One region of the Pseudomonas oplopanacis genome, then DNA from elsewhere that is predicted to be linked to it. Evidence: riboswitches for the same ligand, from Rfam matches in the RefSeq annotation. Region 1 holds a riboswitch; the other holds the start of a gene.
The links. A riboswitch is a leader RNA that binds a small molecule or an ion and turns the genes downstream of it on or off. The one in region 1 is predicted to bind cobalamin.

Region 1 (11,973 bases):
GGAAGGCATCGAGCGCACGTTGCTTGAGCGTATTCCCGAACTCAAGGGTGTTCGTGACGTGACTGACCACACGCAGAAAGAAAACGCCTACTACTAAGGTGTTCGCTGCGATATGAAAAAACGGCACCCGTGAGTGCCGTTTTTTTATGGGTGAAACTCACTGGCCCTTTCGCGAGCAGGCTCGCTCCCACATTGGTTCAGTGGCGTCCCCGGATTTTGAACACACCCGCATCCCCCTGTGGGAGCGAGCCTGCTCGCGAAGAGGCCCTATTGGCGATAGAGATGCGCATGCCCAGCGCGATACAGCGACGACTCGCTGAATTGATCACTCCCCAACACCCGTCCCACCAGAATCAACGCCGTGCGCCGAAACCCCTTGGCCGCAACCTTTCCGGCAATATCCTCAAGTGTCCCCACCACCCAATCCTGATCGGGCCATGTCGCCCGGTGGATCACCGCAATCGGACAGTCCGCGCCGTAATGCGGCAGCAGCTCAACGAGGATTTTCTCCAGATGATTCACACCCAAATGAATCGCCATGGTCGCCCCATGCTGCGCCAGGCTACCCAATTCTTCGCCTGCAGGCATGGCGGTCTTGTCGGCGTAGCGGGTCAAAATCACGCTCTGTGAAATGTCCGGCAAGGTCAGCTCAGCCCCTAAAAGCGCTGCACACGCCGCCGTCGCCGTCACACCCGGAATGATTTCAAACGCAATGTCGAGTTCACGCAGGTAGCGAATCTGCTCGCCAATCGCGCCATACAGACTCGGATCTCCGGAGTGCACTCGCGCCACGTCCTGGCCGTTGGCGTGGGCGGTTTTGATCAGATCAATGATCTGTTCCAGGTGCAATTCGGCGCTGTTGACCACCTGTTCGGCGCGATGGCCTTCCAGCACGGCTGCCGGCACGAGGGAGCCGGCATAGATGATCACCGGACAGCTGCGAATCAGCCGTTGGCCTTTGACCGTGATCAGTTCCGGGTCGCCGGGACCTGCGCCAATGAAGTAGACGGTCATCGTCGTTTCCTGTGAAAAAAGAGGCTGGGCAACGCTTCAGATGAAGATTGCTCATGATCGAATGCGCGATTATCGGGGATTTTACGCAGCGCCGGCCAATGCCAGGGTCGCTTGCGCATATTTTTGTCGGGGGATCAGCAGTTTTACCGGCGCCTGAGCCAGCTGTTCGGCGAGTGCCAGGGCGGCACTTTCCGCTACGCCATAGCAGCCGGTGCGCTCGAACGCGATGTCGGAACGATGGCTGAGTCTGGCTTGATATCCGGCCAATTGTTCGCTGTTGAAGAACATCAACGGCAGTGCGAGTTGTTCTGCGAGTTCGATCAGGCCAGGTTCGTCGCGCTTCAGGTCAATGCTGGCGAGTGCCTTTATTTGGTGAAGCCCGATTTGATGAGCCTGCAGTGCCTGATCAAACAGTGCCCGCAGCGTGCTGGCGGGGCAGCCACGCTGGCAGCCCAGGCCGACCACTAGCGTCGGCGCTGTGCTCGCATCGGTCATGCGTGGTATTGGCCATCGCTTTTGCGGCGGAACAACCAGGCACTGATCAGGCCCAAGGCCAGCCAGAACGCCACGTTGGTCAACTGCGAAGCGATTTTGAATTGAGCTTCCAGGGCTTGCGGCGCGAGCATCGAATGCACTTCCGGTTGTGGTGCGCCAATCACGTGTGGAACGGCCAGAATCGCCACGCCCAGCACTTTCATCAGCCAATGACGGCTGAACACGATCAGCGCAATACCGACGGCGGTGGAGGCGGCGGTGCCGATCCACCAGATCTGCCGTTGCGCCAGGTCCGCCGCAGCGGTGCCCGGCAGTTCAGGCGGCAGGCCCAAGGTGGGTGCGAGGACAAACGTCGCATAACCGGCCAGACCCCACAGCAGACCTTGAGCGGTGCTGTTGGGGGCACGCAGGGTGTAGAGACCGGCGAGCATCAGGGCGAAACCAACGGCCACCACCAGATTGCCGCCAGTGGTCGACAGCACGCGCTGCCAGCCGTCTTGCGGCTCCCAGGCTTCGGCGTCGTGGGTGTGTGCGGCCATGGCGCCATCGGCGTGTTCATGGGGTTGAACCACCGCCGGCTCGGATTTTTCGTAGGTTTCCGCTTGAAGAATCAGCGGTGCGACCCAGAAGCTTTGCAGCAGGGTCAGCAGCAGGGCGGCCAGCAGCCCGGTGAACCCTGCGGTTTGCGCAATACGCTTGATCATGTCGTCAGCTCTCAATGGCACGGGAACGCGGAGCTGTGACGGGTATCGTGCGCGGCGTTGTGCACCGCTTCGATGTGCGAGAAACCGGCGAAATACACAAGGCTGGCGCCCAGGATCGACGCGCAGATGGCGGCGGTCAGGCGTTGAGTCAGGGTAGAAGTGGTGCTGGTGGTTGTGTGGCCGGTGCTGCTGATGATCGACATGGCGCATCCCTCTGGTCTGTCAGCGGGTGAATAGAGCGCATGGAAAACCCCTGCGAGTCGGGCACGCAGACGTTCAAACAGCGCCCGCCCACCGCGGGTTTGTTGTTCAGTGATCGTAACGGTCACTTTGTGTTGCGGGCCGGTCTCCGGGCTCACGAGGGGCGCTGGCTTTCGCCTTGACCTGCAAGCATCACCTTCCCATGCCGAACTGCTGGCACAGTGGATTTGATGCTTCGCTCGCTTACCGTTGCGGGGGCAGCACCGGACTGACATGGCTTTGAGTAAAGCACATGATTCACCGGTTTCCCGTTTCACCCTGTGAAGGGCACCCGTAACAAAGTGCGTAGGAGAGCATGGCCGGGGGATTCGCGTCAATTGGCAAGGGTTCTCAACTCGAAGCCTTGTTGACTTCATCGCGAGCAGGCTCGCTCCCACATTGGAACGCGGTCACCTGTGGGAGCGAGCCTGCTCGCGAAGGGAGCGCCGCCAATGTCATGTGAACATTGACCCGCCCCAGCCCGATGCGTAGCCTTGCGCTTTCGAGGTTCTTCGGCGATTGCCGAAGCTAAGAAGGGAACGCGGTCAATGCCGCGGCTGCCCCCGCAACTGTGAACGGTTCAGTTTCTGCCATGCCACTGCATGCGCCAGCCATGGCGCGAGCGGGAAGGCGCAAAAACCGCCAGTCAAACGACTGGCCAGCCGTCAGCCAGGAGACCTGCCTCGACACAGATTCTGACTTTCAACCGGGCGGGGTGATCCGGTGGCGAAATCTTCCGCGCAGCGTGTGTTGCAGCGGTCGTCGTCCCGTATGCCCGCCACCTTGCCAAAGGGCATCCGATGAAAACACTGGCCAAACTCCCCGTCACCATCGTTACCGGCTTCCTCGGCTCGGGCAAAACCACCTTGCTGCGGCACATGCTCGACAACGCTCAAGGCCGTCGCATCGCAGTGATCGTCAACGAGTTCGGCGAGCTGGGCATCGACGGCGAAATCCTCAAGCAGTGCTCCATCGGCTGCACCGAAGAAGAAGCCAACGGTCGCGTCTACGAACTGGCCAACGGCTGCCTGTGCTGCACCGTCCAGGAAGAATTCTTCCCGGTGATGCGCGAACTGGTGGCCCGTCGCGGCGACCTCGATCACATCCTCATCGAAACTTCGGGCTTGGCCCTGCCAAAGCCGCTGGTCCAGGCCTTCCAGTGGCCGGAAATCCGCAGCGCCTGCACCGTTGACGCAGTGATCACGGTAGTCGACAGCCCGGCAGTGGCCGCCGGCACCTTCGCCGCGTTCCCGGATCAAGTCGACGCCCAGCGCAAACTCGACCCGAACCTGGACCACGAATCGCCGCTGCACGAGCTGTTTGCCGACCAACTGGCCAGCGCCGACCTGGTGATCCTCAACAAGGCTGACCTGATCAGCCCTGAAGACCTGGCGCGCGTGCGCCTTGAAGTCGCCGAAGAACTGCCGCCTGCGGTGAAAGTCATCGAAGCCAGCAGCGGTCGCGTGCCACTGGACGTGTTGATCGGCCTCGGTGCTGGCTCCGAAGAACACATCGACAGCCGTCACAGCCATCACGATCATCACCATGAAGGTGAAGACGGCCATCACGATGAGCATGACCACGACGCGTTTGACTCGATCTCCATCGAGCTGCCGCAAGCCGACGAAAGCCTGCTCATGGACGCCCTGACGCAACTGGTGGTCAAGCACGGCATCCTGCGCGTCAAAGGTTTCGCCGCGATCCCGAACAAGCCGATGCGTTTGCTGATTCAGGGCGTGGGCACACGTTTTGACAAGCACTTCGACCGTCAGTGGGGCGCCGAGGAAGCGCGCACCACGCGCCTGGTGTTGATCGGCCAGGAACTGGACGCCGTGCAGCTCGAAGCGCAATTGCGCGCCGCGCTCAGCGTTTAAGCCATGCACCTGCTCAGGACCCAGCCCGGCGGTTTCGTGTCGGATGACAACATCGCCGACCTTGGACAAACCCCCGCCGAGCTGGTGATCCTGTGCAGTGGTGATTCCAGCCTGGCGCTGCTCGCCGAAGCCGCGCAGCAACTGCCCGACGACTACCCGAGCGTGCGCCTGGCCAACCCGATGCAGGTGCAGAATCACGCCTCGGTCGATTTGTATGTCGATGAAGTGCTGCGCCACGCCAAGGTGATCCTGATCTCGCTGCACGGCGGTATCGCCTATTGGCGTTATGGCGTCGAGCGGCTGGTGCAATTGTCCGAGCGTGGCGTGCAGCTGATTCTGGTGCCGGGCGATGATCGTCCGGACCCGGAACTCAGCGACCTCAGCACCGTCGAGGCCTGCGACCGTGATCGGCTCTGGCAGTTTTTGCGTCAGGGCGGCATGAGCAATGCCCTGGACTTTTTCCGTTGCCTTGCCACTCGCTGGCTGGGCCGCGATTACGCCTGGGCCGAGCCGCAAGTCCTGCCGCGCACAGCGATTTACCACCCACAAAAAAGCCCCGCCGAACTGAGCGATTGGCAAGCCGACTGGCAAGCTGATCAACCGGTGGCAGCGGTGCTGTTTTACCGCTCGCATTTGCAGGCGGCCAATACCGCTTTCATTGATGTTTTCTGCCAGCGTTTGCAAGCGGCCGGGTTAAACCCTTTGCCGATTGCCGTGGCCAGTTTGAAAGAGCCCGGCTGCCTGACGGTGGTCGAGGATTGGCTGGATGAAGTCGAGGCGGGGGTGATTCTGAACACCACCGGTTTCGCCCAGTCCAGCCCCGAAGCGCCGCATTTGCGACCGTTTCGCCGCAACATTCCGGTGATCCAGGCGATTTGCGCCCAGGACAACGAACCCGGCTGGCGCGCCAGCGAGCAGGGCCTCGGCCCGCGCGACCTGGCCATGCACATCGCGTTGCCGGAGCTGGACGGCCGGATCATCAGCCGCCCGATCAGCTTCAAGGACCTGGCGTGGCGCAGCGAGCGCAGTCAGTCGGACGTGGTGTGTTATCGACCGCAACCGGAACGCATGGACTTCGTCGCTGAGCTGGCGCGACGCTGGATTGATCTGGCGCGGGTGCCGAACCGCGAAAAGCGCATCGCCCTGATTCTTGCCAACTACCCGACCCGTGATGGGCGGATCGGTAATGGTGTCGGCCTCGACACGCCGGCCGCTGCGTTGAACATCCTGCGTGCGCTGCATCAAGAAGGTTATCCGTTGCCGGCCGAGTTACCGGGCAGCGGCACCGCGTTGATTCAGCAATTGCTCGGCGGCGTCAGCAACGACCTCGACACCCTCGACCAGCGTCCGTGTCATCAAAGCCTCGCGCTGGACGAATACCAGCGCATGTTCGACGCCTTGCCCGAGGCCAATCGTCAGGCCGTGCTGGAACGCTGGGGCCCACCCGAAAACGACCCGATGTACCGTGGCGAACGGATGATGATTGCCGGTCTGCGCTTCGGCCTGACCTTCGTCGGCATTCAACCGGCACGCGGTTATCAGGTGGACCCGAGTGCGGTCTATCACGACCCGGACCTGGTGCCGCCTCACGGCTATCTGGCGTTCTACTTCTGGCTGCGCAACACCTACGGCGCCCACGGCGTGATCCACGTCGGCAAACACGGCAACCTTGAATGGCTGCCGGGCAAAGGCGTAGGGCTTTCGGAAAGCTGCTGGCCGGATGCGCTGCTCGGGCCGCTACCGAACATCTATCCGTTTATCGTCAACGATCCGGGCGAGGGCGCGCAGGCCAAGCGCCGCACCCAAGCGGTGATCATCGACCACCTGATGCCGCCGCTGACCCGTGCTGAGACCTACGGGCCGCTGCGCAACCTTGAGCTGCTGGCCGACGAGTATTACGAAGCGCAACTGCTCGATCCGCGCCGCGCCCGGGAATTGCAGCGCGACATCCTGCAACTGGTGCGTGATACGCACATCGATCGCGAACTGCAACTGGACGAAAAACTCGACAGCGATGCCGATGCGGCGATCTGGCTGCCGCGCCTGGACACGTATTTGTGCGACTTGAAGGAATCGCAGATTCGCGATGGCCTGCACATCTTTGGCGAATCACCGACAGGGCGATTGCGCATCGACACCTTGCTGGCGTTGCTGCGGATTCCCCGTGGCGATGGGCGTGGCGCGCAATCGAGTTTGCTGCGGGCGTTGGCGAAGGCGTTTGAGTTGGGGTTCGATCCGCTGGATTGCGCGCTTGCTGATCCCTGGAGCGGTCCGCGTCCGATGGAATTGCAAACTGTCAGTGACGAAGTCTGGCGAACCGCCGGTGATACCCGTGAACGCCTGGAATTGTTTGCCGCTCAACTCATCACCCACACTTTGTTGAACGAACCAGAACCCCCTCGCCACAAAGGCACCCTCCCACAGGGGGCGCGCTGGACCGAAGTGCATGCCATCCTCGACAGCCTGCACGAAGTCGTCGCCCCACGCCTCGACGCCTGCGGCCCCGCCGAAATGCGCGGCCTGCTCGACGCCTTGAACGGCCGCTTCGTCCCCGCCGGCCCGAGCGGCGCACCCAGTCGCGGTCGCCTGGACGTGCTGCCCACCGGGCGCAACTTCTATTCGGTGGACGTGCGCAACCTGCCCACCACCACCGCGTGGCGCATCGGCTTCCAGTCCGCCAACCTGATCCTCGAACGGCACCTGCAAGACCACGGCGATCACCTGCGCCAGCTCGGCCTGTCCGTCTGGGGCACCGCAACGATGCGCACCGGCGGCGACGACATCGCCCAAGCCATGGCGCTGATGGGCGTGCGTCCGGTCTGGGCAACGGGCAGTCAACGGGTCGACGATTTCGAAATCCTGCCGCTGAGCCTGCTCGACCGTCCGCGTGTGGACGTGACCTTGCGCGTTTCCGGGTTTTTCCGCGATGCCTTCGCCAACCTGATCCGTCTGTTCGACGCAGCGGTGCAAGCGGTCGCGGCGCTGGATGAACCCGACGACCTCAACCCCCTGGCCGCCAAAGTGCGCGCCGAGCGTGAAGCGCTGATGCAATCGGGTCTGGATGAAGACGCTGCAAATCGCCAGGCCGGCTGGCGAATTTTTGGTGCCAAACCCGGTGCCTATGGCGCCGGTGTGCAGGGCGCCATCGACGGGCGCCTGTGGCAAAGCCGTGATGACCTGGCCGAGGTTTACCTGAATTGGGGCGGCTATGCTTACGGCGGTTCCGACGAAGGCACCGCCGCCCGCGAACAATTCGCCCAGCGCCTGAGCCAGGTGCAAGCGGTGCTGCAAAACCAGGACAACCGCGAACACGACTTGCTCGATTCCAACGACTATTACCAGTTCCAGGGCGGCATGCTTGCTGCGGTGGAAAGCCTCAGCGGTGCAGCAGCGGCCAGTTACCACGGCGATCACAGTCAGCCGGATTTGCCGAAGATTCGCACTTTGAAAGAAGAGTTGAACCGGGTGATCCGCTCCCGGGCGGCAAATCCAAAGTGGATCGAGGGGGTAAAGCGTCACGGCTACAAAGGCGCGTTTGAACTGGCAGCGACGGTCGATAACCTGTTTGCCTTCGATGCTACGACGCAGTTGATTGACGATCACCAGTACGCGTTGCTGGCCGACGCTTATTTGCTCGACCCGGCGACGCGTAAGTTTGTTCGCGAGCACAATCCGCACGCCTTGCGTGACATGACCGAACGGATGCTGGAAGCGCAGCAGCGGGGGATGTGGAAGGAGCCGGGCGAATACCGTGAGGCCCTCGAAAACCTGCTGCTGGATATAGAAGAAGACATCTGATGCACCTCAAATCCCTGTGGGAGCGAGCCTGCTCGCGAAGGCGATTTTTCAGCTAACGATGATGTTGAATGTGATGGCCTCTTCGCGAGCAGGCTCGCTCCCACAGGTTAAACGTTGCCTGCCACCGACCATGACCGAGATTTAACAATGACCGACACCCCGCATTTCCCCTTATCCGCCGTGGTCGGCGCCGACGACTTGAAGCTCGCCCTGTACCTGACCGCCATCGACCCGAAAATCGGCGGTGTGCTGATTGAGGGCCCGCGCGGCATGGCCAAATCCACCCTGGCCCGGGGCCTCGCGGACCTGCTGGCCAGCGGTCAATTCGTCACCTTGCCGCTGGGCGCCACCGAAGAACGACTGGTCGGCACCCTCGACCTCGACGCTGCTCTGAGCGACGGCCGTGCGCAATTTTCCCCCGGTGTACTGGCCAAGGCCGACGGTGGCGTGCTCTACGTCGACGAAGTCAACCTGTTGCCCGATCACCTCGTCGACCTGTTGCTCGACGTCGCCGCCAGCGGCACCAACCTGATCGAACGCGACGGCATTTCCCATCGGCATTCGGCGAAGTTTGTGCTGATCGGCACCATGAACCCGGAAGAGGGCGAGCTGCGTCCGCAACTGCTCGACCGCTTTGGCCTGAACGTCGCCCTCAGCGGTCACACCGCACCGACCGAACGGGGCCAGATCATCCGTCGGCGGCTGGACTTCGACAGCGATCCGCAGCGCTTTTGCGCACAGTGGGAACTCCAGCAACAGGCGCTGCGCGAACAGTGCGAGAAGGCCCGTAGCGTGCTGGCGAGCATCCCTCTCGACGATCAAGCGTTGGCGCTGATCACCGAGCGCTGCTTTGCCGCCGGCGTCGATGGCTTGCGTGCTGACCTGGTCTGGCTGCGCGCCGCTCGCGCCCATGCGGCATGGCGCGGTGCGAACGCGATCACTGAGGACGATATCGACGCCGTCGCTGAATTCGCCTTGCGCCATCGTCGCCGCGAGCAATCACCGCCAGCGCCGCAGCACAGCCAGGCGCCATCCCCGCAACATTCCACTCCGAGCGAAGGCCAGGGCCAATGGGGTGAAATGCCCGCCCAGGCGCTGCCGGTTGGCGCCCGTCGTGAAGTGCCGAGCTGGCCAAAAAAGCCCTAGGCATTCGCCCTCGATCTGACGCGGGGGCGAATGCCAGACCCCGCGCAGGACGGCTGGATAATGGCAAACAGGGCAAACGCCATGCCGCACGCAGCGGCTCGATCAACTGGCCCGGTACCTTGCTCAATGGTCGGCCGTGTCAGCGCAGCGATGTGCTGTTTCACCTGCGAACTCGAAGCGCCCATGAGCTGTGGCTGGTGATTGTCGATGCCTCGGCCTCGACGCGGCGTCATCAGGCATTGAGCGATGCCAAGGGTTTACTGGCGCAGTTGTTTGACGATGCGTACCGCCAGCGCGCGCGGTTGGCATTGTTGACGGCCAGCGGCAATGTGCCGAAATGGCAGGTGCAAGGTTTGAAAGCATCCAGCGGATTACGCACCTGGCTGGATGGGTTGGGCGCAAGCGGTGGCACGCCAGTGTTGGCGGCGCTGGGTGAGGCGGGGCGTTGGTTGGCGACGCGCAAGAAGCGCTTCCCGGCGGAGCAGCAGCGTGTGTTGTTGCTGACCGATGGGCGGTTGAAGGAGTGGTCGCTATTGCCTGCGCTGGAATGTCCCGGCCTGCTGATTGATATCGAGCGCGGGCCGATCCGGCTGGGGCGGGCGAAGCAGATGGCGGCAGAATTACGAGTGGATTATCGGCACATTGATGAGCTGATTCCTGGTTGAATTATTGGTTGCCTGTGCTGGCCCCTTCGCGAGCAGGCTCGCTCCCACAGGTGTTGTGAACACTGAAGATCCACTGTGGGAGCGAGCCTGCTCGCGAAGGGCGCGACTCGGTCTAAATCTATTTGCCCATCGCTTGACGGTACTGCCGCGTACGCCGGCCAATGTACAACCGGTCAAGAATCAACGCCCACACCGCTGACACCTGCGGCCGAGGCTGGCGCCCGCGACTCAATCGATGCAGCTGAAACTTCACCACCGCCATGCTCGCCAGTGCGGCCAGCGGTTTGCGTTTCCACAGGATCGGCGGCAGTTGCGGGTGGCTGTTACGGCCTTCGCGCCAGTGTTTGACCAATTGCGGTTCAACCGCCAGCGCCGTGCCGATGCCGGCCATGGCGATGCCGCTGTCGAGCACCTGCTCCACGATCGCCAGGCGCCGAATGCCGCCGGTCACCATCACCGGCATGCTCGCCACGCTGGCCAGTTCACCGGCCATTTCCAGGAAGTAGGCTTCGCGGGCCAAGGTCCGGCCGTCGCGGGCTTCGCCTTGCATGGCCGGGGCTTCGTAGCTGCCGCCAGAGAGCTCCAGCAGATCGATGTGTTGCTCGTTGAGCCACAGAATGACCTGGCGGGCATCGTCGGCGTCAAAGCCGCCACGCTGGAAGTCGGCGGAGTTGAGTTTCACTGCCACGCAAAACTGTGGCGAGACTACGCGGCGAACGGCGCTGACCACTTCCAGCAGCAAGCGTGCGCGGTTCTCCAGTGATCCGCCCCAACCGTCGGTGCGGCGATTGGTCAATGGCGAGAGGAACTGGCTGATCAGGTAACCGTGCGCCGCATGAATCTGTACGCCAGTGAACCCGGCCTTTTCGGCGAGGGCCGCGCTGGTGGCGAAGCGGGCGATCACCTCGGCGATATCGGTCTCGGACATCGGCTTCGGCTCAGCGAACATTTTCGAAAACGCCCCCAGGTCCAACGCCACGGCGGACGGTGCCCAGGCTTGCTGGCCGAGATTGGCCATGGTCTGGCGGCCGGGATGATTGAGCTGCATCCAGAACTGCGCACCACCCGATCGGCCGATGGTTGCCCACTGACGAAAGCGTTCGAGGTCGCGTTCGTCCTCCAATACGACGCCACCGGGGCCGGTCATGGCGCGGCGGTCGATCATCACATTGCCGGTCAGCAACAGGCCCGCTTCGCCCTCGGCCCAGGCCTGATACAGCTGAAACAACGCGCCTGACGGTGCTTGCCCGGTGTCGGCGAGATTTTCTTCCATGGCGGCTTTGGCAATACGATTGCCGACGGTCTGGCCGTTGGGCAGATTCAACGCTTGGAAGGGCGACATGCTTGACTCCTCATCAGGAAAGAGCAGAGGCTAAGCTTAAAGTTAACTTTAATGTCAAGCAGGCAAATGAGGCCGAGATGAAGATTGGTGAATTGGCGCAGTTGAGCGGGTTGAATGCATCGCGCATTCGGTTCTACGAGTCTCAGGGGTTGATTCGTCAGGTAGAGCGTTCGGCCAACGGCTACCGGCGCTATCCCGCACAAGTCCTGCAAACACTGATGATCATTCAATGCGCGCAGCAGGCCGGGTTCAGCCTCGAAGAGCTGAAGCAGCTGCTACCGGACACGGTGACAGGCGAGTTCAAGCGCGAAGAGCTGGTGGCGGGGCTGGTGCGAAAGATCGAGCAGATCGAACAAATGCAACTTCACCTGGCCCAGAGCAAGGCGAAGTTGCTGGTGGTGGTCGAAGGCATCCAGGCGCGACCTGACGGGATAGCCTGTGAGGCGAATGCCGAGCGGGTGATGGCGTCGCTCAAGCATCAGTTCTGATCGATGCACGAATCACCGAACGCCTGGTAGCGCAGAACGTGGGTGGCGCCCATCGTGTCGACGTAAGTCAGCTCCCGTGGGCCGATGCCGCAATAATCGCCGCTGGTGATGTTGACGACCTTGGCAATGTTCAGCGGTTTCGAATAGCGGTAGTCCTCGACGTTCGAGGGGCTGGCGGTGGCGGCAGACGCGGCGGCCGCAGTGCCG
Region 2 (11,973 bases), on a different contig from region 1:
AAGCACCCAACTGCCGCGCCAACACGCTGATCGCCGCGCCGCCGGTGACGAAGTTGTGCAGCATCTGCCCGGTCACTTCCTGAGGAAACGCCGACACGCCTTCGGCCACGACACCATGGTCGCCGGCAAAAATCGCGATCCACAGGTGCTCCAGGCTCGGCTTGACCTGCCCCTGCAACCCGGCCAATTGCACCGCCACCGATTCCAGTCGACCGAGGGAGCCGGCAGGCTTGGTCAGCTGCTGTTGACGCGCCTGCGCCTGTTCGACGGCTTGCGCATCGATCGGCTTGCACGGGTTCAGCCACCAGGATTGAGTCATAACGCAGTTCCTTTCAAAGTCAGGGGCAGGCCGGCGACGGTCAGGACGACACGGTGGCAGCGCTCGGCCAAGGCTTGATGCAGCCAACCGGCTTCATCGACATAGCGGCGAGTCAATTCGCCCAGCGGCACGACACCCATTCCGGTCTCGTTGCTGACAAAAATGATTTCACCCGGCAACGAAGCCAGGCAGTCCAGCAGGGCTTCACGCTCAGCGTTGAGGCGTTCGGCGTCGTCGAGCATCAGCAGATTGGTCATCCACAGCGTCAGGCAATCCACCAACAGGCATCGATTGGCGCTGGCGGTTTCGCGCAGGACGCGGGCGAGTTCGACCGGTTCTTCGATCAACGCCCATTCGGCTGGGCGACGGGCACGGTGATGGGCGACGCGGTCGTTCATTTCGCCGTCCAGCGGTTGGCTGGTGGCGATGTAGGTCACGGCCAGCTGGCTGTCGGTGGCGAGTTTTTCGGCCAGTCGACTTTTGCCGGAGCGGGCGCCGCCGAGGATCAGTTGAAGCATGGTGACATCCTATAAATGTGCGGTGAGGCGACTTCCGTCTTCGCGAGCAGGCTCGCTCCCACAGTGGAATGCGGTCAACTGTGGGAGCGAGCCTGCTCGCGAAGAGGCCAGCAAAACCACCCTATATCCCGCAGAGTTCACGCAACAACCCGGTATCCAGATGCTTCTCCACGAGATCCGCCAGCCGTTCGATATCGCGCTCGCGCAACGCGTGGTAATCGACCTCCTGCACATGCTGCAACCCCGCCCAACGCAGCAACGCACTGCACGCCGCCGGCGATTCAAACAGGCCATGCAGGTACGTGCTGAAAATCTGCCCATCCACACTTTGCGCGCCATCGCAGCGACCATCGGCCAACTGCACGGCGGCGTTTTCCAACGCCGGCCCGGTGGTCACGCCGGCGTGAATTTCGTAGCCGCTGACAGCCGCACCTTCGAGCGCCAGACGACCGCGCACATTGCGCAGCTGCTTCTCTTCTTCGAGCTGCGTTGCAAACGCCAGCAACCCCAGACCCGCGCTGGAACCTGGTTCACCTTCCAGACCCAACGGGTCGTGTACGTGCTCGCCGAGCATTTGCAAACCGCCGCAAACCCCCAGCACTTTGCCGCCGTAACGCAGATGACGACTGATCGCCGAATCCCAGCCATTGGCCCGCAGATACGCGAGGTCGCTGCGCACACTTTTCGAGCCGGGCAGGATGATCAGGTCGGCCGGCGGGATCGTCTGGCCGGGGCCGATGAATTGCAGATCGACTTGCGGATGCAAACGCAGTGGATCGAAATCGGTGTGGTTGCTGATGCGCGGCAGCACCGGCACCACGACCTTCAGCACCTGATCAGCCTTGTCGGTCTGGCGCTGATCGATGCCATCCTCAGCCTCCAGATGCAGATCCATCACATACGGCAGGACACCGATCACCGGTTTGCCGGTGCGTTCTTCGAGCCAGTCGAGACCGGGCTGCAGCAAGGCGATGTCGCCACGAAAACGATTGATAATGAAGCCTTTGACACGCGCCTGTTCGGTCGGCGACAGCAGCTCCAGCGTGCCCACCAGATGCGCGAACACCCCGCCGCGATTGATGTCGGCGATCAACACCACCGGGCAATCCACCGCTTCGGCAAAGCCCATGTTGGCGATATCGCCGGCCCGCAGATTGATCTCGGCCGGCGAGCCCGCGCCTTCGACCATCACCACCGGATACGCCGCGCTCAAGCGTTCGTGAGAAGCCAGCACCGCTTGCATGGCGATGGCTTTGTAGTCGTGATAGGCAACGGCATTCATGGTCGTGACCGCGCGCCCGTGAATGATCACTTGGGCGCCGGTGTCGCTGTTGGGTTTGAGCAGTACCGGGTTCATGTCGGTGTGCGGTTCAAGGTTGGCGGCTTGAGCTTGCACGGCTTGCGCACGACCGATCTCACCACCGTCCGCCGTCACCGCGCTGTTGAGCGCCATGTTCTGCGGCTTGAACGGCACGACGCTTACGCCCTGGCGCACCACCCAGCGACACAGCGCCGTCACCAGCGTGCTTTTGCCGGCATCGGACGTGGTGCCCTGCACCATTAACGTGGTCATCGGGTTTCCTTGGCGTACGCTTCAAAGGCTTGCGTCAGGCGAGTCCAGTCCGCTTCGTCAGCGGGCAGGCCAAAACGCAGGCTGCTGTTGTGCGCAAACAAACGCAGCAAAATGCCCTGACGGGCCATGAACTCATGCAACTGCTCGGCTTGATCGGTGATCAGCCACTGGAACAAGGCGCATCCGCCCTGCGGCTTGAACCCGAACTGCTCCAGCAGCCGCGCCAGACGTTCGCTGGCTTCTTCGCTGCGCTGGCGTTGGCGGGCGTGACCTTCGGTGTCCAGCAGACAAGCCCGGCCAATCACTCGGGTCGGCCCACTGACCGCCCACGGCCCCACTTGCTCAGCGAGCAGTTTGAGCAGCTTGCGTTCCGCCAGTACGAAGCCCAACCGGACGCCGGCCAGACCAAAAAATTTGCCGAACGAACGCAACACGATCAAGCCGACCAGATGGGTAAACGGCGCCACACTCAACTGCGGCGTGTTGTCCATGAACGCCTCGTCCACCACCAGCCAGCCACCGCGCGAGGCCAGGCGGGTGTGCCAGTCGAGCAGGCGACTCGGGGTCAGGCTCAGGCCGGTCGGGTTGTTCGGGTTGACCACCACCAGCACGTCGAGGCTGTCGATAAAGAAGTCGACTTCCTGCTCCAGCACTTCACGCACGATGTAGCCGCAGCGCCGCCAGGCTTCGGCGTGCTCGGCATAACACGGCGACAACACGCCGACCTTGCCGGCACGGCGCAATCGCGGCAGCAACTGGATAGCCATCTGCGAACCGGCCACCGGCAGCACTTGCGCCGCGCTGTAATAGTCGCAGGCCGCCTGCTCCAGGCCGTCGTCGGTTTCCGGCAAGCGTGCCCAGGCGCGCAGCGGGATGTCCGGGACCGGAAATGGCCAGGGCGCCAGGCCGCTGGACAGGTCGAGCCAATCACCTTCTGCGATGCCGTATTCGAGCGCCGCCTTGCGCAACCGGCCACCGTGCTCAAGCATAGAATTCAGCCCCCACGCAGAGAATCAGCAACCATAACCATACCCCGCGCTGGACCAATTGCCAGCCGCGATCAATGGAGTCGGCATCCGCCGGCACACCTTCGCCCAGTTGCGGACGTTGATGCAGTTCGCCGTGATAAATCGCCGCCCCGCCCAACTCGACGCCCAATGCACCGGCGCCCGCCGCCATCACCGGGCCGGCATTCGGGCTGTCCCAGGTCGGGCCTTGAGTACGCCAGCATTTCAACGCCAGCCGGGTTTTGCCCAGCAGCGCGTAGGTCAATGCCACCAGGCGGGCAGGAATGTAATTGAGGACATCGTCGATTTTCGCCGCGGCCCAGCCGAAGCGTTCGAAGCGCTCATTGCGATAACCCCACATCGCATCCAACGTGTTGCTCAATCGGTAGAGAACCACCCCAGGCGCACCGGCCACGGCAAACCAGAACAGCGCGGCGAACACGGCATCGCTGCCATTCTCCAGCACCGATTCGGTGGCCGCACGGGCGACTTCGGTCTCGTCCAGTTCGCTGGTCTGGCGGCTGACCAGATAACCGACACGCTTACGCGCTTCGTCCAGATCATCGCTACGCAGCGCCTTGGCCACCGGCTCGATGTGTTCGCCGAGGCTGCGCATGCCGAGGGCGCAATACAGCGCAAGAATCTCGACGACCCAACCGACATAAGGCGCCCAGGACAACGCTGTGGCGAGCAACGTCAGCGGCACGACCGCCATCACCCACGCGGTGACGCCATGGCTGCGCCAGCCGCGACCTTCCCCATTGAAACGTTGCTCGATGCGCTCGGCAAAACGACCGAACGCCACCAGCGGATGCCAGCGTTTGGGTTCACCCAGCAGCGCGTCCAGCGCCACTGCGGCGACACTCAATAACGCCACACTCATTGACTCACTCCCCAATAATTTTCGTACAGCAACTCACTGAGCGGACGCGCTTGCGCCCAGCCTTCGAGTACCAGCATCGGCGCCGGATAGAATTCCTTGACCGGCCCCAGACAAAGAACCGCCAACGGCTTGGCCCCGGCCGGCAATCCCAGCAGGTCCGCCAGCGCTTGCGGCTCGAACAGCGACACCCAGCCCATGCCCAGGCCTTCGGCGCGGGAGGCCAGCCACAGATTTTGAATCGCGCAGGACAACGAGGCCATGTCCATTTCCGGCAAGGTGCGACGGCCGAAGATGTGACGCTCGCGATCATCCATCAGCGCGGCGACCAGCACTTCGGCACAGTCACTGATGCCTTCGACCTTGAGCTTCATGAATTCGTCGGTGCGCTCGCCGAGGGCTTCGGCGGTGCGGATGCGTTCTTCTTCCACCAGCGACTGGATCTTGCCGCGCAGGACCCGGTCGCTGATGCGGATGAAACGCCAGGGCTGCATCAGACCGACGCTGGGCGCCTGGTGTGCGGCTTCGAGCAGGCGTCGCAACAACTCGGGCTCGACCGTGCCGCCGCTGAAGTGACGCATGTCACGGCGTTCGCCGATGGCGCGGTAGACCGCTGCGCGTTCGACCTGACTGAATGCGTTGTCAGTCATGGCCTCTTCGCGAGCAGGCTCGCTCCCACAGGGTTCAGGTGATCCATTGTAGGAGTGAGCCTGCTCGCGATGGCGATCTCAAGGTCAGGCGCAAACAATGCGGCTACCGCTGAAGGGTTTGACGGAAAATAAAAGTGCACATAAGAAGCCGTCATCCGCCCCTCACGATAAACCGCCTCCGCTCCCCGCCCACCATTCGGGCTCAGGCCACGCGCAATCGGTTCAAGCTCGGTGCTGGTCAGCGAATGGTGATACGTGTGCCCGCGCAACGAACCTTCCGGCAATTCCACCGCTTGCAACGCCAACGCGGCCAGACGCTTTTGCATCACCGCATCGCCCTTCAGCAAGCCCACCAGTTCGGCGCGAGTGCCGTCGACATCGGTCAGCGAGTCGAGCAAATACAACATGCCGCCACACTCGGCCAACAGCGGTTTACCGGCCGTATGATGCGCACGAATCGCGTCGAGCATCGTGGTGTTCTGCGACAGTGCAACATGGTGCAATTCCGGATAACCACCCGGCAGATACAAGCTGTCTGCCTCTGGTAATTGGCTGTCACGGATCGGCGAGAAAAACCGCAACTCGGCGCCCATGGCTCGCAGCAAATCCAGGCTCGCGCCGTAGGTGAACGCGAACGCTTCATCACGGGCCACGGCAATTCGCACGCCCGCGAGCAACGGCTCGGCAGGGATCACATCAGGGGCGGCAAATTCAACTGCTGGCGGCAGCGCGACTTCGCAACTGCTGGCCAACGCATCGGCCGCCGCATCAAGACGCAGATCGAGATCGTTCAGCTCACTGGCCTGCACCAGGCCCAGATGCCGGCTCGGCAATTCGATCCCGGTTTCCCGCGACAACGCGCCGTACCAACGCAAACCTTCGGTGAGGCTGCCTTCGAGCAGTTGCGCATGACGTAACGTGCCGACGCGGTTGGCCAATACGCCGGCAAACGGCAAGTCCGGCTGATACTTCGCCAGCCCCAACGCCAATGCACCAAAGGTCTGGGCCATGGCGGTGCCATCGATCACCGCGAGCACCGGCACACCAAAGTGCCGCGCCAGGTCAGCGCTGGAAGGCGTGCCGTCGAACAAGCCCATGACGCCTTCGATGAGGATCAAGTCGGCTTCAGCGGCGGCTTCCCACAACAGTCGACGACTTTCCTGCTCGCCGACCATCCACATGTCCAGTTGATACACCGGCGCACCGCTGGCGCGCTCGAGAATCATCGGGTCGAGAAAGTCCGGGCCGCATTTGAATACGCGCACCTTGCGCCCCTGATTGCGATGCAAACGGGCCAGCGCAGCAGTGACGGTGGTCTTGCCCTGACCGGAGGCCGGCGCGGCAATCAGTACCGCCGGGCAGTGACGACTGTTTTTCATAAAGTAGTATTCACAGCTCGACGCCTTTTTGCGCTTTGATCCCGGCCTGGAACGCGTGCTTGATCACGCCCATTTCGGTGACGGTGTCGGCGAGTTCGATCATTTCCGGCTTGGCGCCGCGACCGGTCACCACCACATGTTGCATCGGCGGACGTGCCTGCAAATCACTGAGCACCTGATCGAGGTCGAGGTAGCCGTGCTTGAGGGCTATGTTCAGCTCATCCAGCACCACCAGGCCAATCGACGGATCGTTGAGCAATTCGCGGGACACCGCCCAGGCGGCTTCGGCGGCGGCGATGTCACGCTGGCGGTCCTGGGTTTCCCAGGTGAATCCCTCTCCCATGACATGGAAACGCACTTGTTCCGGGAAGCGGCGGAAGAACAGTTCTTCGCCGGTGCTGTTGCGGCCCTTGATGAATTGCACCACACCGCACTGCATGCCGTGGCCCATGGAGCGGGCGAGCATGCCGAACGCCGAACTGCTTTTGCCTTTGCCGTTGCCGGTCAGCACCAGCAACAAGCCGCACTCGTTCGGGGAATTGGCAATGCGTTCGTCGATCACGGCTTTTTTGCGCTGCATGCGCGCCAAATGGCGTTCGTCACGATCTGGGGTATCGGTCATGGGGGAGCTCTCCGTTGAGGCTGGATAACGGCGGGCAGGCACAAGAATAGACGGCAAGAAGCCTGGCATCGCCCACCGTGATGCCGCTGGATGAATCAGGCCGGTCTCCGGGCTCATGAGCGGCTTTCACCTGACTGCGCGCCTTCCCATGTCGGCTTCGACACAGTGGCTCAAGGCGCAGTCTTCACTCATTTACCGTTGCGGGGGCAGCGCCGGGATCGTGACGTTTCGTCGCTTGACGATAGTCACTCACCGGCTTCCCTGTTTCACTCTGTCGGCCACGGCCACAGAGCACCTGAAACAAGCCGCGAAGGTTAGAGGGTTGGGGGTGGAGCGTCAAATGAAGACAAAGCTCCGGCGAGCGATATACTGCCGCCGATCCATTTACTGACGCCAATCTTGCGCCACACTGTCAGCAGTGATATCAAAGAGCCACAAACCCAACAACACAATTACAAGGGTGAGCAACATGCAAGGCATGATTATCAGCAATCCGAAGCTGGAATTCCTGCGACCGGTGCTGGAACGCTGGTTTGACTGTATCGACCGCTACAACTCGGTTCGCGGCGATAACGAAGCGCCTTACTGGCATGACGAAAAGGCCAACCTTGGCCTGCTCAATGCCGCTGCGTGGATGGCGGAAATGGTCACGCTGCAAAACACCACGACGCGTAAACAGAACGAAGAAGGCGAGCGCAATGCCCGCGCCGACCTGTTTATCGCCACCGCCGAAGAGCGCGCCTACTTTCAGGCCACTCAACGCTGGCCCAAGGTCAACAGCCTGAATCTGACCCAGGCACTGCAGGACATCACCAGCGATGCCAAACGCATCAGCTACGCCAGCGACCTGAAACTCGGCTGCCTGTTCGTGGCTCCGCAAAAAGCCCAGCAGAGCGCGACCCCCGAAGAACTTCAGGACATGGTCGACGACCTGCAAAAGGAACACTGCTGCGCTGTGGCCTGGTATTTCCCTTACGCCTACCGCAAGTTGCGCAACGAAGCCGGAAACTATCACCCCGGTATCGCGGTGCTGCTCAAGGAAGCTCGCGGCTGACCATTGAACCATCGCTGCGTTTATCTTCTCTATGAATTAAGACACTGCATTCATAGGGAAGACCAGCATGCGCAAGCCCCCGCTCGTTCTCGTCATCGTGCTCGCCGGAGGGCTCGCCGCCTGTGGTGAAACCTCCAGCCTGCAAGTCTCCGACGGCACCGGCCCGTCACCCAAGCTGCCCGAACCGAATAAAACCCTGATCCCGACGGTGAACATCGCCCCGGCGATCGGCTGGCCGGCCGGCGCGAAACCCACCGCTGCCGCCGGCACTCAAGTGGCGGCCTTCGCTGAAAGCCTCGATCACCCGCGCTGGCTCTACGTGCTGCCTAACGGTGATGTGCTGGTGGCCGAAACCAACGCGCCGCCCAAACCCGATGACGGCAAAGGCATTCGTGGCTGGGTCATGAAGAAAACCATGGGCCGCGCCGGCGCCACCGTCCCCAGTGCGAATCGCATCACGCTGCTGCGAGACAAGGACCACGACGGCATCGCCGAAACTCGTACAGTGTTCCTGGAAAACCTCAATTCGCCGTTTGGCATGACGCTGGTCGGCAATGACCTGTACGTGGCCGACACCGACCGCTTGTTGCGTTTCCACTATGAAAACGGTGACACCGCGATCAAGTCGCCGCCGATCAAGGTGGTCGATCTGCCGGGAGGCACGCTGAATCATCACTGGACCAAAAACGTCATCGCCAGCAAGGACGGCAGCAAGCTGTACGTCACCGTGGGCTCGAACAGCAACGTCGGCGAAAACGGCCTCGACAAGGAAGAAGGCCGCGCGGCGATCTGGGAAGTGGACCGTGCCACCGGCAATCACCGGATATTTGCCTCAGGGATTCGCAACCCCAACGGTTTGGCCTGGGAGCCTCGTAGCGGCGCACTGTGGACGGCAGTCAACGAGCGCGACGAGATTGGCAGCGACCTGGTGCCGGACTACATCACTTCGGTCAAGGATGGCGCGTTCTACGGCTGGCCCTTCAGCTACTACGGCCAACATGTCGACATTCGCGTCGAGCCGCAAAACCCGGACCTGGTGGCCAAGGCCATCGCGCCGGACTACGCGGTCGGCCCGCACACCGCGTCGTTGGGCCTGACGTTCGCAGAAGGCAACACCTTGCCCGCGCAATTCAAGGAAGGCGCCTTCATCGGCCAGCATGGCTCGTGGAACCGCAAGCCGCACAGTGGCTACAAAGTGATTTTCGTGCCGTTCGCAGGTGGCAAACCGACCGGGCAACCGGTGGATGTGCTGACGGGATTCCTCAATAAAGACGAAGACGCCATGGGCCGGCCGGTGGGCGTGGTGATCGATCAGCAAGGTGGCTTGCTGGTGGCGGATGATGTGGGGAACAAGGTGTGGCGCGTGACTGCCACAAAATAACCGCCGGCGGTGGGACTAGGGATTACGCGCCAGGTGCTCGGGCTGCAGAACGCGCTTGGCGCTCAGGTAAGCCTTCTGCCAGTACGCCTTGGACAGGCTGTCGAGCTTCACCGTGCCACCCGTGGCCGGTGCATGAACGAAGCGCCCTTCGCCGACGTAAATCCCGGCATGGCTGACCTGAGAGCCGCCATTGGTGGCGAAGAAAATCAGGTCCCCAGTTTGCAAACCTTCCTTGCCCACATTGGCGGCTTGCATGCTGATCATTTCACGCGTGGTACGCGGCAGGGAAATGCCGGCGGCATCCCGGTAGACGTAGCCGATCAGCCCACTGCAATCGAACCCCGAGTCGGGTGTATTGCCGCCCCAGCGGTAAGGCGTGCCCACGAGCCCCAATGCACGGAACAACACTTCTTCCGCCTCGGGGGAGAATGCCTGGGAAGAACCAAAGACGATGGGTGCGCGAACCACCGGCGCAGGAGGCGGTGTGCGGCTGGCGCATGCGCTGAGCAGCGCTGCGAAGAACATGAGTGCGAGGCGGGCCGACATCGTCATAAGCAGAACATCCTGATCTGGCTGCGGCTTTTTCTGCCGGGAAGACAGAAAAGAAAACCGCCTGCGTTGGACGCAGGCGGTTTGCCATCAATAATAGATCAGGATTCTAGCGGCTATGCGGCAAACTTCAAGTAAGACTTTAACTTCGCCTTACAAACTGTAAGTTTACTTGCGAGCGGTGACCACGGTCGGGGCCATCGCGAGGGCGCGCTTGGCTTCGATGAAGGTCTTGCTCCAGTAGCTGTCGCCCAGGCTATCGACCCGGACACCACCGCTTTTGCGGCTGCTGGAGTGGATGAACTGGTTGTCACCCAGATAAATCCCGGCGTGACTGACGCGACCGCGACGACCGTTGGTGGCGAAGAACAGCAGGTCGCCCGGCTTCAGCGCGCTGCGAGCGACCAGAGGTGCGTCCACGTTGATCATTTCGCGAGTGGAGCGTGGCAAGTTCATGCCCGCTTCTTCACGGAACAGATAACCGATGAAGCCGCTGCAATCGAAACCGGCTTCAGAGGTACCGCCGAAACGGTAACGGGTACCGATCAGGGACATGCCACGTTCAAGGATGCTGTCGGCCAGAACCGGAAGCTGGTACGACTTGCCATCGGCGAAGTCAGCCAGTTCTTTATCGGTGGCCAGCTCTTCCTGGAAAAGAACGGAAGAGGATTGCGCGGTAACTGAATTTTTAACCTGCTGTTGTTGCTCTTGCTGGGACACTGGAGAGTGAGCAGCGCAACCGAACAACAGGGTGACGAGTGCGAGAGGCACGAGGGGTGCGAAGCGCTTTAGCATGGGCACGACCGTGGCTGATAGTTGTAAAGAAGTCGAGACTATGCCCGCTATCATCCTCATTTGCAAATTCAATCGAACTTTATGTGACTTATCGGTTTCTCGTTAACATCTAAGCGCTTAAGCCCATTTTAAACGCTTGCGCAGCCTGCAGCCCTGTAGGAAAGCGCATTTCCTGGCGCCTGAAATATGCCGAAACCCCTGCCAGGCTTAGACTTTACCAGCCAAGAGTTTCTTTCAGAAAGGGGATGGTCAGCTTGCGCTGAGCTTGAAGAGAGGCCTGATCGAGACGCTCAAGCAGCTCGAACAGCGCACTCATGCTGCGAGTACCGCGGGTCAAAATAAAATGCCCGACTTCATCGGTCAGGTGCAGCCCACGACGCGACGCACGCAATTGCAAGGCACGCAATTTGTCTTCGTCGGAGAGCGGACGCATCTGAAAGATCAGTGCCAGGGTCAAGCGCGACTTCAAATCCGCCAGCTTCACCGGCAGTTCACGCGGTGAGGTCGACGCGGCGATCAGCAGGCGCCGACCGCTATCGCGCAGGCGATTGAACAGATGGAACAGCGCCTCTTCCCAATCCGCCCTGCCGGCAACTGCCTGTAAATCATCCAGGCAGACCAGTTCGTATTGTTCGAGGTTATCGAGAATCGAGATGCCACGGTCCAGCAGTTCGGCCAATGGCAGGTACACCGCCGGCTCTCCCAACTGCTCGAAGCGCAGGCAGGCCGCCTGCAACAAGTGCGTACGCCCTACCCCGTCCTTGCCCCAGAGATAAATCAGGCTTTCGGTCCACCCGGCGTCGGCTTCGCATAGCCGCTCGACATAGCCGAGTGCAGCGGCATTGGCGCCTGGGTAGTAATTGATAAAGGTAGCGTCATCACGCAGACGCACACCTAGGGGCAGCTGAATCGGTTTCATGCTGACTGAACAGTTCCAAAGGAACCGTTAGTGGCCTCTGTGTAAAGTTTGCGAAGTTTATACCCGTGACGCTGGTCGCACAATGCGACAGACCACAAGCAAAATCAAAGGTTTGCGTTAACGCACTGGTTTTATGACAGTTTTGTTGGCGGCGCATGTGACAGCCACGCGAGGGATGCAGGCCAACCCGGCAACGATCCGGGTTGGCCGCGACAACCTTTCAGTGATCCTTACAACTGCGGCTCATCCTCACCACTGTACATCTCAGAATCTTTATACAAATCATGCACATGGCGCACCAGCACCATGATCACCGCCGCCACAGGC

Region 2: it holds a riboswitch for cobalamin, as region 1 does, so the genes downstream of both, cobO (cob(I)yrinic acid a,c-diamide adenosyltransferase) here and cobW (cobalamin biosynthesis protein CobW) in region 1, are expected to answer to the same signal.

What each region holds. Positions count from the first base shown of each region.
Region 1 covers NZ_JBSKHV010000008.1:274,103-286,075, reverse strand. Annotated here, with positions in the region: gene nfuA (Fe-S biogenesis protein NfuA) at 1-97, shown strand, start outside; gene cobM (precorrin-4 C(11)-methyltransferase) at 268-1,014, opposite strand; gene ACWKV5_RS18165 (cobalamin biosynthesis protein) at 1,096-1,509, opposite strand; gene ACWKV5_RS18160 (CbtA family protein) at 1,506-2,213, opposite strand; gene ACWKV5_RS18155 (CbtB domain-containing protein) at 2,225-2,416, opposite strand; cobalamin riboswitch at 2,537-2,764, opposite strand; cobalamin riboswitch at 2,942-3,153, shown strand; gene cobW (cobalamin biosynthesis protein CobW) at 3,254-4,327, shown strand; gene cobN (cobaltochelatase subunit CobN) at 4,331-8,125, shown strand; gene ACWKV5_RS18140 (magnesium chelatase ATPase subunit I) at 8,273-9,271, shown strand; gene ACWKV5_RS18135 (vWA domain-containing protein) at 9,325-9,936, shown strand; gene ACWKV5_RS18130 (NADH:flavin oxidoreductase/NADH oxidase family protein) at 10,055-11,278, opposite strand; gene ACWKV5_RS18125 (MerR family transcriptional regulator) at 11,356-11,766, shown strand; gene ACWKV5_RS18120 (DUF2790 domain-containing protein) at 11,757-11,973, opposite strand, start outside.
Region 2 covers NZ_JBSKHV010000002.1:750,102-762,074, reverse strand. Annotated here, with positions in the region: gene cobT (nicotinate-nucleotide--dimethylbenzimidazole phosphoribosyltransferase) at 1-319, opposite strand, end outside; gene cobU (bifunctional adenosylcobinamide kinase/adenosylcobinamide-phosphate guanylyltransferase) at 316-837, opposite strand; gene ACWKV5_RS07900 (cobyric acid synthase) at 959-2,410, opposite strand; gene cobD (threonine-phosphate decarboxylase CobD) at 2,407-3,399, opposite strand; gene cbiB (adenosylcobinamide-phosphate synthase CbiB) at 3,392-4,300, opposite strand; gene bluB (5,6-dimethylbenzimidazole synthase) at 4,297-4,947, opposite strand; gene ACWKV5_RS07880 (cobyrinic acid a,c-diamide synthase CobB) at 4,944-6,326, opposite strand; gene cobO (cob(I)yrinic acid a,c-diamide adenosyltransferase) at 6,337-6,948, opposite strand; cobalamin riboswitch at 7,030-7,262, opposite strand; gene ACWKV5_RS07870 (hypothetical protein) at 7,418-8,002, shown strand; gene ACWKV5_RS07865 (PQQ-dependent sugar dehydrogenase) at 8,070-9,383, shown strand; gene ACWKV5_RS07860 (C40 family peptidase) at 9,399-9,935, opposite strand; gene ACWKV5_RS07855 (C40 family peptidase) at 10,101-10,727, opposite strand; gene hda (DnaA regulatory inactivator Hda) at 10,942-11,646, opposite strand; gene ACWKV5_RS07845 (AI-2E family transporter) at 11,877-11,973, opposite strand, start outside.